Regions from separate parts of the Ralstonia edaphi genome, predicted to be linked through region 2. Evidence: predicted binding sites of a transcription regulator. Region 2 holds the regulator's gene; each other region holds the start of a gene.
The links. The regulator FNR, encoded in region 2, switches genes on or off when oxygen is low (the NO sensors DNR and NnrR bind a similar motif). The targets are predictions, from matches to a motif close to TTGATNNNNATCAA.

Region 1 (5,207 bases), on a different contig from region 2:
CGGCGAGCTGGACGTCGCCGTGGTCGAAGCGCCGGTGGATGAGGCCGCGGGCGAATGCCTGTGCGTGGAGCGGCTGGTGTGGGTCGGCCCGCGCGGCGGCAATGTGCATGCGAAGCGGCCGCTGCCACTGTCGATGGTGGATGAAAGCTGCGCCTTCCGCGCCCGCGTGCTCAAGGCCCTGGGCGAGCACGGCATCGAATGGCGCACGGTGTTCGAGAGCGGCAACATCGAAGCGACCACCGCCACGGTCCGCACCGGGCTGGCCGTCACGGCATGGCTGACGCCGACGGTGCCGGCGGACTTGGACATCCTCGGGCCCGAAGCCGGCCTGCCCGAACTGCCGATGTTTGCGATCAGCCTGCTGCTGCCGGCGCAAGGCGCGAGTGCGGCGGCGCTGGCGTTGGCGCAGTGCGTGCGCGACGGATTCTCAACGCGGCAACGTGTGGCGGAGCGGCGCGCCGCCTGACCCGTGAACGGCGGTTAGAGGCCGCCGCCTTCGATCTGCACGCGCCCATTTGGCGTATCAAGCACAAGCGTCAATCCGGGCCGCGCCGCATCGGCTAATTCGACAGATCGGTTCTCCGCGGCCACAGCCTCCCAGCCGAGCCGCTGAAGCTTCTCGCGGAGAGCGGGCATCTCCGGATGCGCGAGTTGGAATTGGATCAGGCGCAGCCCAACATCCTGCATCCTGCCGGCTGGGCTTTGGCCGCCCGCCCAGTCGATGAGTGCGGGCCAGCATCCGTCCAATTCCGCTTCACCGTCTCTGCGGTGAAAGAAGTGCCATCGCAAATCGCCACGCGTCACTTCAAGCAACTCGTGCTGCGGTAATTCGCTCGCGTTGCGCGCCAGATCAGGAACGCTCGCGACCCATCCGAACAACCGGGGCGCCTCTTCCAATGTGCCTTCCCGCATCAGGCGGTCCAGCGCAAACCAGCGCGTCCTGTTGGGCGTTGCGGCGTCCGGGTCGATGGCGATGAACTCCAGAAAGACGCCGGGCGCAATCCGCGTAACGAGGTTGTGCGTGCCCATCAAGGGATGCTTGCCGCCAGCAGGCAGCGACACGCCAAACCGCTGCAAGGCATACGCCTGCGCCTGCTCAAGCGATTGCGCCGCAAAGGCAATGTGATCGAGCTTCAAGATGGCTCCCGCTGTATCCGTCTCAAATGAGAGGGCCAGCATGCCACAGCGCCTTCCACGACGTTGCAGCGTGGTACCGGCATCCCCGCCCGTCTCGGGGATGCGTCTGCGTGTTGTTATGCGGCGGTGACCTGCCGTCGCTCGATGGCGGCCAATACCTCCCACGTGCGCGGGTCCACGTCGCTCCCCCCGAGCGACATCGACAGATACGCGTCGATGGCATCGATAAAGCCTTTCACGAAGGCCGGTGGATACGCGTGTTCCGAGAAGTACGTGAGCTGCTCGCGCAGCCTGCCGGGCCGGCAATGACCGGCGTCGTGCATGACGCTGCGCGTGCGGCACAGAAACGCGCGCGCCGAGACTGCGCCGTCAAGGTAGAGGCGGTTCTTGGTCAGCGACATGCGGCACCTCCCGGTTGCGGGGGAAGCCTGCAGCGCCAAGGCGGAGGGGAAGGGTAAGACGCGGGGCGATGCCCGCTGAGTGCGGTAGCCATGTGGCCTCCTGTGGTGATTGCAGGAGACCCGCCATTCGCTGCGAAACGAGGGTGGCGGGCCTGACGACAGGGTTCGCAGACCGGCCACCACAGGAAACCGGCAGACCCGAAGGTCTCCCTGCCCGGCCCGCCGCAAAAAAAAGCATAGGCGTGCGCAAGCACCGGACATGAAAACGCCGCGCGAAAGGCGGCTGTCCGTCTGTGGTGAGCGTGGACGGGCTGCGAAACCCGATCACCGTTGGTGCGGTGACGGTGGGGATTATAGGTGCCCATATGGCGGTAAGGACTCGCCTCGAACGCAGGGCACCAAAAAACAAAAACCCCGCCAACCGGCGGGGTCCCCCAAATCCTTTTGAGCCTGCGAGCAATCAAGCCTGCGGCGCAGCCCCATCTTCCGGAGCCGCCTCGGCGCCTTCGGCCTTGGCTTCGTCCTTCTTTTCCAGCATCTCTTCCAGCGCGCCAGCGCCCTTGAAACCGGCGACCGCGGCAACGGCCTTGGTCAGCAGGCCGGCATCCGGATCGACCTTCTCGGCGGCTTCAACGGCGGCGACGGCGCCGGCGATCTTGCCCACTTCATCCAACAGCCCCATGGTCACCTCCGCGTGATTGAACGGGAGAGCCATCTTGCTCCCGGCCAGGGGCGCAAGTGCAAGCAAAGTTAAAAAATTTTCGGAGGCGTTCGTTTGCGTACGCCGCGCATCACTCCGCTTCGGCGCCGGCAGGGGCAGCGGTGAGCGCAGCCAGGCGCTGGCGAGCGCTATCGGTAATCGGAGTCGATTGGCGAGTCGCCACGTCGATCTGCACGATCACCGATTGCGAGGTGGCGGCGCATTGGCCGTTCTGGAAGATGGCCTGCTCCAGCTTGACCGAGCTGCGCCCGACGCTCGCCACACGCGTGCCGATCTGCACCGAACCCGGCCAGAGAATTTCGTTGCGGAAGTCGAGCACGAGCTGCGCGATGACGAACTCGCAGCCGGGCGCGGCCAGCGGGTTGTCGGGCGTGAAGAGCATTTCCACGCGGCCGGTCTCCAGGTACGTGGCGAAGACGGCGTTGTTGATGTGGCCCTGGCGGTCGGTGTCGCCGTAGCGAAGCTTGTCGGTCGAATGCAGCGGGTAATCGGAAAGTGATGGAGTGGTCGTCATGAGGGGGCGCGAGCTTGCGGGTCAACTTGCGCATTCTGCCTGCCTTCCTGTGCAAGCGCTGACTGCGCGACCGCACCACAGCGCTTACGTTGACTCGTATCAACGCGTGGTTTTCAGCAGCGCTTACGTTGGAAGCAGATACCGGCCGCGCACAAGGTGCGGCCGCAGACATGGCAAGGAGGCCACATGAAAACCCTGGTACTGGCGACGGACGGATCGACCTATTCCGATGCGGCAGCGCGTTGCATTGCAAACAAGACCCTCTTCGGCAGCGATGTGACGGTGCACGTTGTGCACTGCATGCCGGACCTGTCTGGCGACATCAAATCGCTCGTGGGCAAGGCAGAGGTTGACGCGTGGTACGCGGAGGAAAGCACCGGCGCCATGGCTTCGGTCTGTTCGATCCTGGGTGCCGCCGGCGTGCCGTTCGAGCAGCACGCACTGGTGGGTTTTCCACCGGATCGCATCGTGCACCACGCGCAAAGTGCGGGGGCGGCGGCCATCGTCATGGGCTCGCACGGGCGCGGCGTATTCGTCGAGGCGTTGATGGGCTCGGTGGCAGGCCGGGTGCTTGCCCATGCCGAATGCCCCGTGGTGCTGGTGAAGGCGCCCAAGGCTTGATGGTGGCGGGGCGGCTGCAGCGACGCTCCGCTGCCCGCCGCTACCCCAGGGCCCGCACCGACGTGCTGATGGCCCGCGCGCATTGCAGCAGCGCGGGGCCCAGCTTCGCTTCCATCTCTTCCGCCGTCCATCGGCCGGTGGGCGCAACAAGGTGGATGGCGCCCAGCGGCCGCCCATTGCTGCTGACGACCGGCGCGGCAATCGTCATGTCGCCGAGGAACAGTTCTTCGCAGTTGGTGGCGTAGCCGCGCTGGCGCGCCTGGCGCAGCGTTTCCATGATGTCCGCCACGTCGGTGCGCGTGTGCATGGTGTGCGCCACGCGCTGCGAACTTTCGACGATGGCCTGCGCTTCGGGCATCGGCAACGCGCTCAGGTAAGCGCGGCCAGACGCGGTGCAATACATCGGGATGCGGGCGCCGATGGGCATGTGCACCGGCACGAAATGCGCGCTCACGAAGCGTGCGACATACACCATCTCGTCCTGATCGGGCTCCGTTAGGCACGAGGTTTCGGTGGTCATCTTGGTGAGTTCGGCCAGGAACGGATTGGCCACGTCGATCAGCGTGTCGGCGGCCAGGTAATTGAAGCCGATCTTCATCACTGCGGGGGTGAGCTGGTAGCGCCGCGTCTGGGGATGCTTGCGCAGGTAACCGAGCTGCTCCAGCGTGTAGACCATGCGCTGCGCCGAGCTTTTGTTGATGCCGGCGGCGGCGGCCACGTCAGCAATCGTCATCGTGCGGCGCTGCGCGTTGAAGGCGCCGAGCACGGCCAGCCCTTTCTCCAGCGACTGGTTGAACAGCAGGTCGGGGGCGTCGGCAGGTTCAGCGGCGTCGGTCATGACAAGTGGCGGTTCGGTGACAAATCAACGAACAAAGAATCGCATATCGATTCACATACGTCGATTAGTGGTTTTCCATAGTTATTTATCGATTCGTTACGTTCGAATATTGGCACAACCATTGCATTACGTTGAGCCAGTCCCCGTGCATGCGCGTTCGGGGTGCGTCTTTTTCCGTTGCCTGGAGGATTGCCATGTCTGTTGTCACCACCTTCCGTCGCGCTGCACTGGCGTTGTGCATGCTCGGCACCGCATCGTTTGCCTGGGCGCAGGGTGCGCCGGCCACCTACAACGTCGGTGCCACGGCCACGGGCGTGCCGTTCACGTTTCTGGACGTGAAGACGAATTCCATCCAGGGGATGATGGTCGACACCGTGACGGCCGTGGGCAAGGCCGGGGGCTTCAACGTGAACGTGCAGCAGACGGTGTTCTCGGCGCTGATTCCGTCGCTCACGTCCAACAAGATCGACATCATCTCGGCGGCGATGCTCAAGACGCCGGCGCGCGCGCAGGTGGTGGATTTCTCCGACCCGGTCTACTCGTACGGCGAAGGCCTGATCGTCAAGGCTGACGACGCCAAGAACTACGCCACGCTTGATGACCTGAAAGGCGAGGTCGTTGGCGCGCAGGTCGGCACGGTGTTCCTCGACATGCTCAACAAGAAGGGCATCTTCAAGGAAGTGCGCAGCTACGACTCGGTGGCCGACATGACGCGCGACCTGGCGCTGGGCCGTATCAAGGCCGGCCTGGGCGACCAGCCGATCATCGCGTACCAGATCCGCCAGAACGCCTTCCAGGGCGTGAAGCTGGCGGCCGGCTACAAACCCGCCAACGTAGGCGACGTGTGCCTGGTGGTGCGCAAGGGCGATACCGAAACGCTCAACCGCCTCAACAAGGCCATCGCCAAGATCAAGGCCGATGGCACGCTCGATGCCATCGTGAAGAAGTGGGGCATCTGATTTTCGGATCGGTGAT
Region 2 (5,207 bases):
CGCGGCGAACCGACGTTCAAGTCGGTCTGCGCGGCCTGTCACATGGCCACCGGCAAGGGCAATCAGGCCCTGGGCGCACCCAACCTGACCGACCGCGTCTGGCTGTACGGCAGTTCGGAAGCGACCATCGTCGAGACCATCCTCAAGGGCCGTGACAACACGATGCCGGCACACGAGAACCTGCTCTCGCCGGAGAAGATCCGCATGCTGGCGGCCTATGTCTGGGGTCTGTCGAATAGCAACACGAGTCACACGCAATGAGCGACAAAGAACCAGCCTGGCGCCCCATGACGCCCGCCACTGCGGCGGCGGGCGCCGAGGATGCACCGACCGAGCAGATGCTCTATGAGGTGCGGCGCAAAATTTATCCGCGCGCCGTCACCGGCGCCTTTGCGCGTTGGCGTGTCTGGCTGGTGCTGGCCACGCAGGCCATCTTCTATGGCTTGCCGTGGTTCCAGTGGAATGGTCGCCAAGCCGTGCTGTTCGACCTGGGGGCGCGCAAGTTCTACCTCTTTGGCCTCGTGCTGTGGCCCCAGGACGTCATCTATCTGACGGTGCTGCTGGTGCTGTCGGCACTGGCGCTGTTCCTGTTCACGGCGGTGGCAGGGCGGCTCTTCTGCGGCTATGCCTGTCCGCAGACGGTCTACACCGAAATCTTCATGTGGATCGAGCGGCATATCGAAGGGGACCGCTTTGCCCGCATCCGGCTCGACGGCGAGCGTTGGAGCCTGCGCAAGCTGCGCCTCAAGGCAGCCAAGCATTCGGCCTGGGTTGTGATCGCGCTGTGGACCGGGTTCACCTTCGTCGGCTTCTTCACGCCAATCCGCGACCTGGGCATGGAGACATGGACGCTGTCGCTCGGCCCTTGGCAGACTTTCTGGATGCTGTTCTACGCATTCGCGACTTGGGGCAACGCCGGGTTCATGCGCGAGCAGGTGTGCCGCTACATGTGCCCGTACGCTCGTTTCCAGAGCGTGATGGTCGACCCCGACACCTACGTCGTTACGTATGACACCCAGCGCGGCGAGCCGCGCGGCAGCCGTTCGCGCAATGCCGATTTCGAAGCGCAAGGTCTGGGTTCGTGCGTCGACTGCAGCATCTGTGTACAGGTCTGCCCGACCGGCATCGACATCCGCCAGGGGCTGCAATACGAATGCATTGGTTGCGGCGCCTGCATTGACGCCTGCGATCAGGTCATGGACAAGATGCGCTACCCGCGCGGTCTGATCCGCTATACGTCGGAACGGGCGATGCGCGATCGGCTCAGTTCGAAGGAAGCCCGTCGGCATCTGCTGCGCCCGCGCGTGCTGATCTACACCGGCATCATGCTGGTGCTCATCACCGGGTTCATCGTGGCGTTGGCCATGCGCCAGCCCCTCAAGGTTGACGTGATTCGCGATCGTGGTGCGCTGGCCCGTGAAGTGGACGGCGGCAAGATCGAGAACGTTTATCGCCTGCAGCTGATGAACGCCTCCGAGCATCCCATACGCGTGACGATCACCGCCGAGGGCATGCCGGAACTCGACGTGCAGGGCGGTCAGGGCGAATCCACCACACTGGAGCTTCCGCCAGCGGCCAACCGCTTGCTGCCAGTGCGCGTGCGCCGGCCGGCAGATGATGCTGCTCCGGGCTCGCACAAAATCCGTTTCGTCATCCACGCAGACAGTGGTAGCGACAGCCTCGTGCTGCGCGAACCCTCGAGCTTCATCGTGCCGCGCTGATGCGGCATCCCCAACAGGAGGCAACGATGCACGCAACGCAATCTTCCGCACAGGCCCGTCCGTGGTGGCGCGAGCCATGGCCGTGGCTGCTGATGGCAGGGCCGTTCGTCGCCATGATCGGCTGTGGCGTCACCATCTGGTTGGCGATGTCGCATCCCGATGCCGTCATTCACGATAACGTCGTGCGGCGCGGTTTGGTCGTCGAAAAGACGATCGCCTCGCCCACGCATGCCATTCATGCGGAGGCCCGATGAAGCGTCGACTGCTGATGTGGATACTGTGGCCGGCATTTCTGTCGGCCGCGCTGGCTGAGCTTGTGGTTTTTGCGGTGGTCGATCCTGCCGATCTGCGCTTCTTCGGCGAGCAGATCACGGTGTCGGCCCAGGCGGTCTACACCGTGTCGTTCTTTGTATTCTGGTTGCTGTGCGGATTGTCGAGCGCGCTGACGCTCTATGTGTCGCCGGGCATCGGCAAACTGGAAGCGCATGAACACCCGCTCGTTTGAGCGGGCGCCATAAGAGGCGGCTTAGGCGGCCTGACCGCTCATGACCTGGCGCAGGCCCGCCAGGTCGATCAGCTTGACGTGGCGTTGGCGGATCTGAATAAGACCCGCTTCGGCAAAGCGCGAGAACAGGCGGCTGACGGTTTCGAGCTTCAACCCTAGATAGCTGCCCAGTTCTTCGCGGCTCATGCGCAGCACAAATTCGGTCGACGAATAGCCGCGCTGGGCAGAGCGCTTCGAGAGATTGAGCAGGAACGCGGCGAGACGCTCTTCCGCACGCATGGAACCGAGCGTGAGCAGCATCAGATGATCCTGCGAAATTTCCTTGCTCATGATGCGCAGGAACTGATGCTGCAGCGAAGGCAGCCGGCGTGACAGCTGTTGCAGCTCGTCGTAGCGCACCACGCAGACCTCGGTGTCTTCGAGCGCGGTGGCGTCCGACACGTGGCGCATATCGCCAATCCCGTCGAGCCCGACGATTTCACCCGGCAGATGGAACCCCGTGATCTGGTGTCGACCGTCTTCCAGCGTCAGATGGGTTTTGAGCGTGCCGAAACGAATACCGTACACCGCTTCCAGCGGCTCACCCAGGGAGTAGAGCGATTGCCCCTTCTTAATGCGGATGCGCTCGCCGACCAAATCGTCCATCTTGCGCACATCGTCCGAGTTCATTCCCACCGGCAGGCAGATCTGCCCGAGTACACAGGTGGAACAACGCGAGGCTTGGTCGGTAAGTGCGATTCGAGTGAGCACGGGTGGGGGCGACTGAATTTCGAGAAAGTGAAATGAGTAATTCTTGTGGCGCAACTCAGCCTTATTATAACGGTGACCTCCTTGTCCTCGGACATTTCCGATGCGGCAAAACGCGGCAATTACGCTTAGTTCGCAACAGTAAAACGAAAACTTTGGCCCATATCAAAAGAGCGTCAGAAAGATGAGTGCCGCCGCGCTGCTGAGCGTTTTCCTGATTGCGCTGCTGGGCGGTGTGCATTGTCTGGCAATGTGCAGCGGTATCGCCCTCGCGGCCGAACGTGGCGCCGTGGCAGTGCGGATCGTGTCCCGTCGCCGGCTATGGTTCGAGCAGGTCGTCATGCATGCCGGCCGGCTGACCACCTATGCGCTGCTTGGCGCGATCATGGGTGCGATGGGCGCGACCGTCTGGCGCCAGCAATGGCTGCCGATTCAACGTGGCTTGTTCGCGTTTGCCAGCGCGTTGCTACTCGCCTACGGGATTTTGCTGCTCGTGCGTTCCGCCGGAGATGTGTGGCGCAGTGTATGGCTTGAGCGCTTGCTCGGCCGGTTTGCTGGAGCTCTGTCTCAAGGGGCCGCCATGCTGGGCAGCAGGCTACAACGTCAGCCGCCGTTGCTGCGCCGCTATGTCACGGGTATGGCCTGGGGGCTGGTGCCGTGCGGCATGGTCTATGGCGCATTGGCTGTGGCGTTGCTGGCAGGCAACGCCGCTTCCGGAGCCGTGGTCATGCTAGCCTTTGGGGCGGGTACGCTGCCCAACCTGCTGATGATGTCGGGCCTGGCAGGCTGGCTGCGCGGACTGTCCCGCCGGCGATGGGCGCGCGGCGCCGCCGGCGTCGCCATCGCCGGGTTCGGAATCTGGGGGTTGGCGCACGCGATCTGGCTTCCTGAGATGCTGAACGCACACGGATTCTGTCTGGTGCTGTAAGCGTTTAAAGCGCGCGCCAAATGCCATCCGGTCTGGGACGGGGACCTAGGTCATCTTCCCGGTTGCGGCGTCGCCGGAAATTGCCCTACAATCGACAACAATTCGATTCGCCAACCGCGCAAATCAACAATCCCAAGCGCGGTGCCAAGCGATGCCATCCAGCGGTAGAGTCACCCTGGACAGTCGATTCGGGCGGGCTGCCATTCTTCTCGGTAGTCGTCCGGTGCAGTATCCGTCCCCATGGCGGCGGAAGAAATTGCCCTTGTGGTGCCTGACCGGCACCGGATCAACTCGCTCCTCCGGCCCTACTTTGCGGGCACAGCCACTGCGTTTCGGTGCAGGGTCCAATTGAATTAATTGGCCTTCGCGCGCCGGGCCCGGGTGGGCAAACAGCATTCAGAAATGCCGCGTGCTTCGCGGCGGGACGACAAACCTCAAGCGTGACGGCGACTGGCCGCGCGCGAGCAATGACGAGCCGCTCAACCCGATGAATACCCAAGAGGCGAAGATCGTCCTCGAGACCGCGCTGATCTGCGCGCAGGACCCGTTGCGAGTCAATGACTTGCGCAAGCTGTTCGATGAAGATGTTTCCGCAGATACCATCCGTGTGCTGCTCGAAGAGCTGCGCCAGGACTGGCTCAATCGCGGTGTCGAACTGGTTGCGCTGGCCTCCGGCTGGCGTTTGCAGAGCCGCCCCGAGATGCGTGTGTATCTCGATCGCCTGCACCCGGAAAAGCCGCCCAAGTACTCGCGCGCCGTCATGGAAACGCTGGCGATCATCGCGTATCGCCAGCCCGTTACGCGCGGTGATATCGAAGACATTCGCGGCGTGACGGTCAACACGCAGGTCATCAAGCAGATCGAAGACCGCGGCTGGATCGAAGTCATTGGTCATCGTGACGTGCCGGGCCGCCCGGCGCTGTATGCGACGACCAAGCAGTTTCTCGACGACCTCGGCCTGCGCTCGCTGGATGAACTGCCGCCGTTGGAAGATGCCCGCGCCCAAGCGCAGGCAAGCCTGCTCGAGCAGGGCGCCATCGAATTCGAGGGCGGCGCAATTGCAGTGGAAGAGTTGACGGCGATGGTCAACGACGCGCCGGAAGGTGCCGAAAGTGCAGACGTTTCGGTGGCGGAAACCTCGGAATTGCCGGTGGTCGAGGCGCCTGTCGAGGTGGCTGCTGAAACGCCGGCGCAGTCGGAGGTGGTCGCGAGCCAGGAACCGGCCCTGGAGGCCGAATCGCAGGCGGTGAGTGCGACCGAGGTCGCGTCCGAAGACGAACACAAAACACCGGCCGAGCCGCCTGCG
Region 3 (5,207 bases), on a different contig from region 2:
GCACCAGCGGCATGAGACGGTCCAGCGTGACGATGGCGCGCGGTGTCGCGTCGCTCAGCGCATGCATCAACTCGGCGCGCTGTGACAGCGGGCTGATCGGCACGTACACGGCGCCCAGCTTGAGAATGCCGAAGAACACCGCATTGAATTGCGGACAATTCGACAGGAAGACCGCCACCCGGTCGCCCGCGCCAATGCCGTGTTGCGCGAGCAGCGCGGCGAAGCGGTCGGAGAGATCGTCGAGCTGGGCGAACGTCGTGTCGTGCCCGTAGAAGTGGATGGCCGGCTTGTCTGGCGTGGTGCGCGCCCAGTGCCGCAGATAGTCGGTGAGGGCAACGCGCCCGATCGGGTAATGCGGCTCACGTGGGGTATCGACCGGCCATGCGCGCGCCCAGAGCGCGCGAACGCGGCCGAGATACTCGGACTCGTCCATCGCCAAAGCTTGTCTCCGTTGGGTTGTGCAGTGCGTGCGCAGCGTGGCGCCTCACTGTCTATACTCAGAGGTAATTTTTTATACCAACGGGTATGAATATAGAAAGCGTTCTTTGATGCGTCAAGCATCGAGGCGCAAAGATGTCGCCAGGATGCGCACATGCCACGGCGCATCTGCAGGCGACATGCGAAAATATGTGTCATGTCCACCGTCCGCAAATCTGCCGTTTCCGACGTGCAACCGTCTGCTGAAACCGACGCCGTCGATGCCTCCGGCGTCACACCGCCGGCCACGCGCCCGCACATTGCCGAGCGGCAGGAGGCGCGCCGCCGGCAGATTCTCGACACCGCCGCACAGCTCTTCTTCACCAAAGGCTATGCCGGCATGACGATGAGCGACCTGTGCAACGCGCTCGGCGTAACCAAGCCGGCGGTGTACTACTACTTCACCGACAAATACGAGATATTCGACATCCTGTGCCGCGAGGCCGCGCAGATCTGCCTGTCGGCCATTCGGGAAACCGCCGATCCGGCGCTGCCCGTGCGGGAGCGTTTGCAGGCGTGTCTGCTGGAAATGGCGCGCCGTTGCATCGCGTGCCATTACGCCGCTGCGCTGACGTATCGCGATCGGCAATACCTGCGTCCCGAAACGGTGGAGTGGCTACACGGCATGTCGCGGGCGTATTACCGCGATCTCTATGCGCTGCTCGATGAGGGCAAGCGCGCCGGTGTGTTCGATTTTGGCGATGCGCGCGTCGCAGCGCACTCGATGGGCGGCGTCATGGGTTTCATGTACACCTGGCACGACCCGTCGCGCATCGATGCCGAGGTGCTGGCGGTGGAGCTGTCGGGCGCCATGATGAAGATCATCCTGCCCGCCGCCCCGAGCCCCGCAGCTAAGCCCGCGTCTTGAGCGTCGCGCCCGCTGGTGCGTTGGGCAAGGCGGGGAGGCGGAAAATCTCCGGCGTCATCAGGTCGATGCCGCAGTCCAGGGTTTCGACCCAATTGATGAACCGGTTGACCATGGCTGAACCGCGGAAAGGCTGCCCGTGCTGCGGCACGATCCATTCAATGTCCAGCCCCCGCACCATTTGCGCCCACAGCCGGCACACCCGGTTGCCGCTCATGTAGCGGCGGTGGAAGGGCGCCATCAACGGCAGGTGCGCATCAAAGTCGTCCACGGGTTTGGCGGCCACGTTGGCGTGCACCATCGATGCACCCAGATCGCCCGAGAACAGGATGCGCGACACCGGATCGTAGAACTGGAAATTGCCTTCCGAGTGCAGGAAATGCGCCGGCACGGCCAGCAGATGCGATTTCCCCAACGGAATCGCCATGCCCGTATCCGGGATCGGCACGATGCGGCCGTCGGTCTTGCCGACGTTGCAGAAATGCGGCAGGAAGCGCTCCCACACGCGCGAAATCAGGATGTCGCAACTTGAACTCGTCAGCCAACGTCCCGCCGAAGCGACGATGTCCGGGTCCGCATGCGAGGCGAGCACGTAGTCGAGCTGCTTGGGCGGGAAGTACCGGTTCATCGCCAGAAACAACGCGTTGTAGGTCATCTGGCCGCCCGGGTCGATCAGCGCGCCGTGGCCATGATCGACGATGAGGAACTGGTTGGTCTGCACCGGCAGGTCGTCGTGATCGTCGACCAGGTCGGAAAACATCAGGCAGACATGCTCGGGCGATTCATAGAGCGTGGTGACCATGGGAGAGGGCAGGGCGCGGATGGGAATGCCTGGATGGTGGCGCAGCGCGCGCCTGCCGCACTTGATCCGTGTCAAGGCAGGTGTGACGCCGGCATTGGCGAGGGTGTGCCAATCATCCGTCCCGGGCCGGTTCTCACGTGATAAACTTTTGATTTTTAACGCTTTGCGCGAGCCGCACGCGGGGTTTCCGCTTCGGTCTGGCGCGCCGCCATGCCAACCGGCATGCCGCATCTCCCCTATGAATACTGCAACGATGTCTGAAGCGTCAGAAGCGCCGGCCAATGAATCGGTGACATTCGACAGCTTCGGCCTGCATCCGGACGTCCTCCGCGCGCTGACCGAAAGCGGTTACACCAAGCCCACGCCCATCCAGGCCGCCGCCATTCCGGTGGTCACCGCTGGCCGCGACGTCATGGGCGCCGCGCAAACCGGCACCGGCAAGACCGCCGGTTTCTCGCTGCCGATCATCCATAACCTGCTGCCCGACGCCAACACGAGCGCATCGCCGGCACGCCATCCGGTGCGGGCGCTGATCCTCACGCCCACGCGCGAGCTGGCCGACCAGGTGTACGACAACGTCGCCAAGTACGCGAAGTACACGGCGTTGCGCAGCGCCGTCGTGTTCGGCGGCGTCGACATGAACCCGCAGACGGAGCAACTGCGCCGCGGCGTCGAAATCCTCGTGGCCACGCCGGGCCGCCTGCTGGACCACGTGCAACAGCGCAGCGTGAACCTGTCGCAGGTGCGCATGCTGGTGCTCGACGAAGCCGACCGCATGCTCGACATGGGCTTCCTGCCTGACCTGCAGCGCATCATCAACCTGCTGCCGGCACACCGCCAGACGCTGTTGTTCTCGGCGACGTTCTCTCCGGAGATCAAGAAGCTGGCCGCCAGCTACCTGCGTCATCCGCAGACCATTGAAGTGGCCCGCAGCAACGCCACGGCAGAGAATGTCCGCCAGGTCATCTACACGGTGCCGGACAACCACAAGCAAGCCGCGCTCGTGCACCTGTTGAAGCAGCGCGCCGAGCAAGGCTTGCCGCGCCAGTGCATCGTGTTCTCCAACAGCAAGATCGGCTGCTCGCGCCTGGCGCGCGCGCTGGAGCGCGAAGGCATCAACGCCAACGCCATCCACGGCGACAAGACGCAGACCGAACGCATGCAGACGCTCGAAGCGTTCAAGCAAGGTACCGTCGATGTGCTGGTCGCTACCGACGTGGCAGCGCGCGGTCTCGACATCTCGCAGATGCCGTGCGTGATCAACTTCGACCTGCCGTTCAACGCAGAAGATTACGTGCACCGCATTGGCCGCACGGGTCGTGCCGGCGCTTCGGGCGACGCACTGTCGCTGTTCGCCCCGGGCGATGAACGTCTGCTGGCCGATATCGAAAAGCTGATCAAGCGCAATTTGCCGCGCGAGCAACTGGCCGATTTCGATCCGACCGGCGAACAGGCGCGTGACCGTGAACGCCGCGAGCGCGACGAAAAGCGTGTCCGCAGCGAAGTCCGTCGCGCCCGTGAGCGCGATGAGCGTAACGGTGCGCGCGTGCTCGATCACACGATCGTACGCCCGGCGTTCCGCCCATCGGACGATCCGTTCTTCAACCGCCCGTACGAATCGTCTGTGCCGGCGGAATCGGCGGAGGCCGCCAAGCCGGCACAGCCCGCCGGACACCCGCGCACCGCCAAGCGGCCGATTGCGGCCTTGCTCGGTGGCGTGCCGCGCAAGCGTTAAGTCAGTCGACGGAAAGCGGCGGCGCTCCTGCCGCCCGGGTCAATTGCATCAGGCCAGCTGCGCCAAGCGATTGGCCCATGCCGGGACGGCGTCCCGGTAGAACCCCTCCACATCCTCTGCACGAATTTCCAGCCCGAGGTGCTGCGCCGCTTCGGTGAGCGCCGCTAGCGGTTGATTGCGGTTGATGGCGCGTGCACCCGTCTGCTTACTGAGCTTTTCGCCGTCAGCATTTACGACCACGGGCACGTGCAGGTAGCGCAGCGCGGGCAGGCCCAACAGCTGCTGCAGATAGGTCTGCCGCGGCGTCGAATCGAGCAGGTCGGCGCCCCGCACGACATCCGTGATGCCTTGCGCGGCATCGTCCACCACCACCGCAATCTGGTATGCCCACATGCCGTCCGCGCGCTTGAGCACGAAGTCTCCGACGGCTTCAGCCAAGTTCTGGCATTGCGTGCCTTGCCAGCGGTCGTCGAAGCAGATCGTGGCCGCATCGGCCTCTGGCACACGCACGCGCCATGCGCGCGCGGGGCGGCCGTGCAGCCCGTTGCGACACGTGCCGGGATAGATCAGCGTCTGGTGACGCACGTGCCCGTTCGCGTCGATGCTGGTGACGGAATCCGCAATTTCGCGGCGCGTGCAGCCGCACGGGTAGAGGCGGCCGACGGCCTGCAACTGCTCAAGCGCCTGTTCAAAGCGCGGGAGGTGCGTGCTCTGCCACTGCGGGGCTTCGTCGGGAATGAGCCCGAGCGCATCCAGTGTGGCGAGGATGTCGCGGTCGGCGCCGGGCACGTTGCGCTGGAAGTCGATGTCTTCGATCCGCACGAGCCACGTGCCGCCGTGTACGCGCGCATCCAGCCAGCTTGCCAATGCGGTGACCAGGGAGCCGATATGCAGCGGGCCCGTGGGCGAGGGCGCAAAGCGGCCGCGGTATTGGCCGCGCGACGCGTTGATGGATTCCGGAAAATCGAGATTGGCTTGGGACAACGCAACGCTCCAGGCGCAGAAGTCGATGGCGCTATTGTGCGCGATTTGGCGGCCTGAGGCGCCTACTGCATCATCAAGGCCTGCCCCAGGCGCGGGTCTTCCAGCTTGTCGACCCACCATTGCAGTGCCTTGCCGCGCATGTTGTTGCGCCAGGCAACCTGAAACGTGCCGGCGCGCTTGTCTTCGGTGGTTTCCTTGGCGATCAGCACGCCGGAATCGAGATACGGTTGCGCCAACGGCACCGGGAGCCAGCCGCAGCCCAGGCCGCGAATCTGCGCCTGCACCTTGTCCGCCATGGACGGCACGACCAGCGTGTCCTGTCCAGCCATCACGCCGATGGTGCG

Region 1: a site for FNR is predicted at 2,863-2,876, ahead of R2669_RS13970 (universal stress protein). Genes of this name have one in related genera too.
Region 3: a site for FNR is predicted at 2,206-2,219, ahead of R2669_RS07945 (oxygen-binding di-iron domain-containing protein). Genes of this name have one in related genera too.

Annotation. Positions count from the first base shown of each region.
Region 1 covers NZ_CATWHI010000003.1:755,592-760,798, forward strand. The annotation lists gene R2669_RS13945 (LysR family transcriptional regulator) at 1-466, shown strand, start outside; gene R2669_RS13950 (VOC family protein) at 481-1,179, opposite strand; gene R2669_RS13955 (hypothetical protein) at 1,254-1,538, opposite strand; gene R2669_RS13960 (hypothetical protein) at 1,999-2,220, opposite strand; gene R2669_RS13965 (acyl-CoA thioesterase) at 2,330-2,773, opposite strand; gene R2669_RS13970 (universal stress protein) at 2,960-3,394, shown strand; gene R2669_RS13975 (IclR family transcriptional regulator) at 3,435-4,232, opposite strand; gene R2669_RS13980 (ABC transporter substrate-binding protein) at 4,427-5,191, shown strand.
Region 2 covers NZ_CATWHI010000005.1:311,354-316,560, forward strand. The annotation lists gene ccoP (cytochrome-c oxidase, cbb3-type subunit III) at 1-261, shown strand, start outside; gene ccoG (cytochrome c oxidase accessory protein CcoG) at 258-1,721, shown strand; gene R2669_RS18975 (FixH family protein) at 1,748-1,975, shown strand; gene R2669_RS18980 (hypothetical protein) at 1,972-2,226, shown strand; gene fnr (fumarate/nitrate reduction transcriptional regulator Fnr) at 2,248-2,976, opposite strand; gene R2669_RS18990 (sulfite exporter TauE/SafE family protein) at 3,158-3,901, shown strand; gene scpB (SMC-Scp complex subunit ScpB) at 4,389-5,207, shown strand, end outside.
Region 3 covers NZ_CATWHI010000002.1:584,210-589,416, reverse strand. The annotation lists gene R2669_RS07955 (AMP-binding protein) at 1-433, opposite strand, end outside; gene R2669_RS07950 (TetR/AcrR family transcriptional regulator) at 635-1,345, shown strand; gene R2669_RS07945 (oxygen-binding di-iron domain-containing protein) at 1,329-2,144, opposite strand; gene R2669_RS07940 (DEAD/DEAH box helicase) at 2,398-3,879, shown strand; gene gluQRS (tRNA glutamyl-Q(34) synthetase GluQRS) at 3,928-4,863, opposite strand; gene R2669_RS07930 (LysR family transcriptional regulator) at 4,926-5,207, opposite strand, start outside.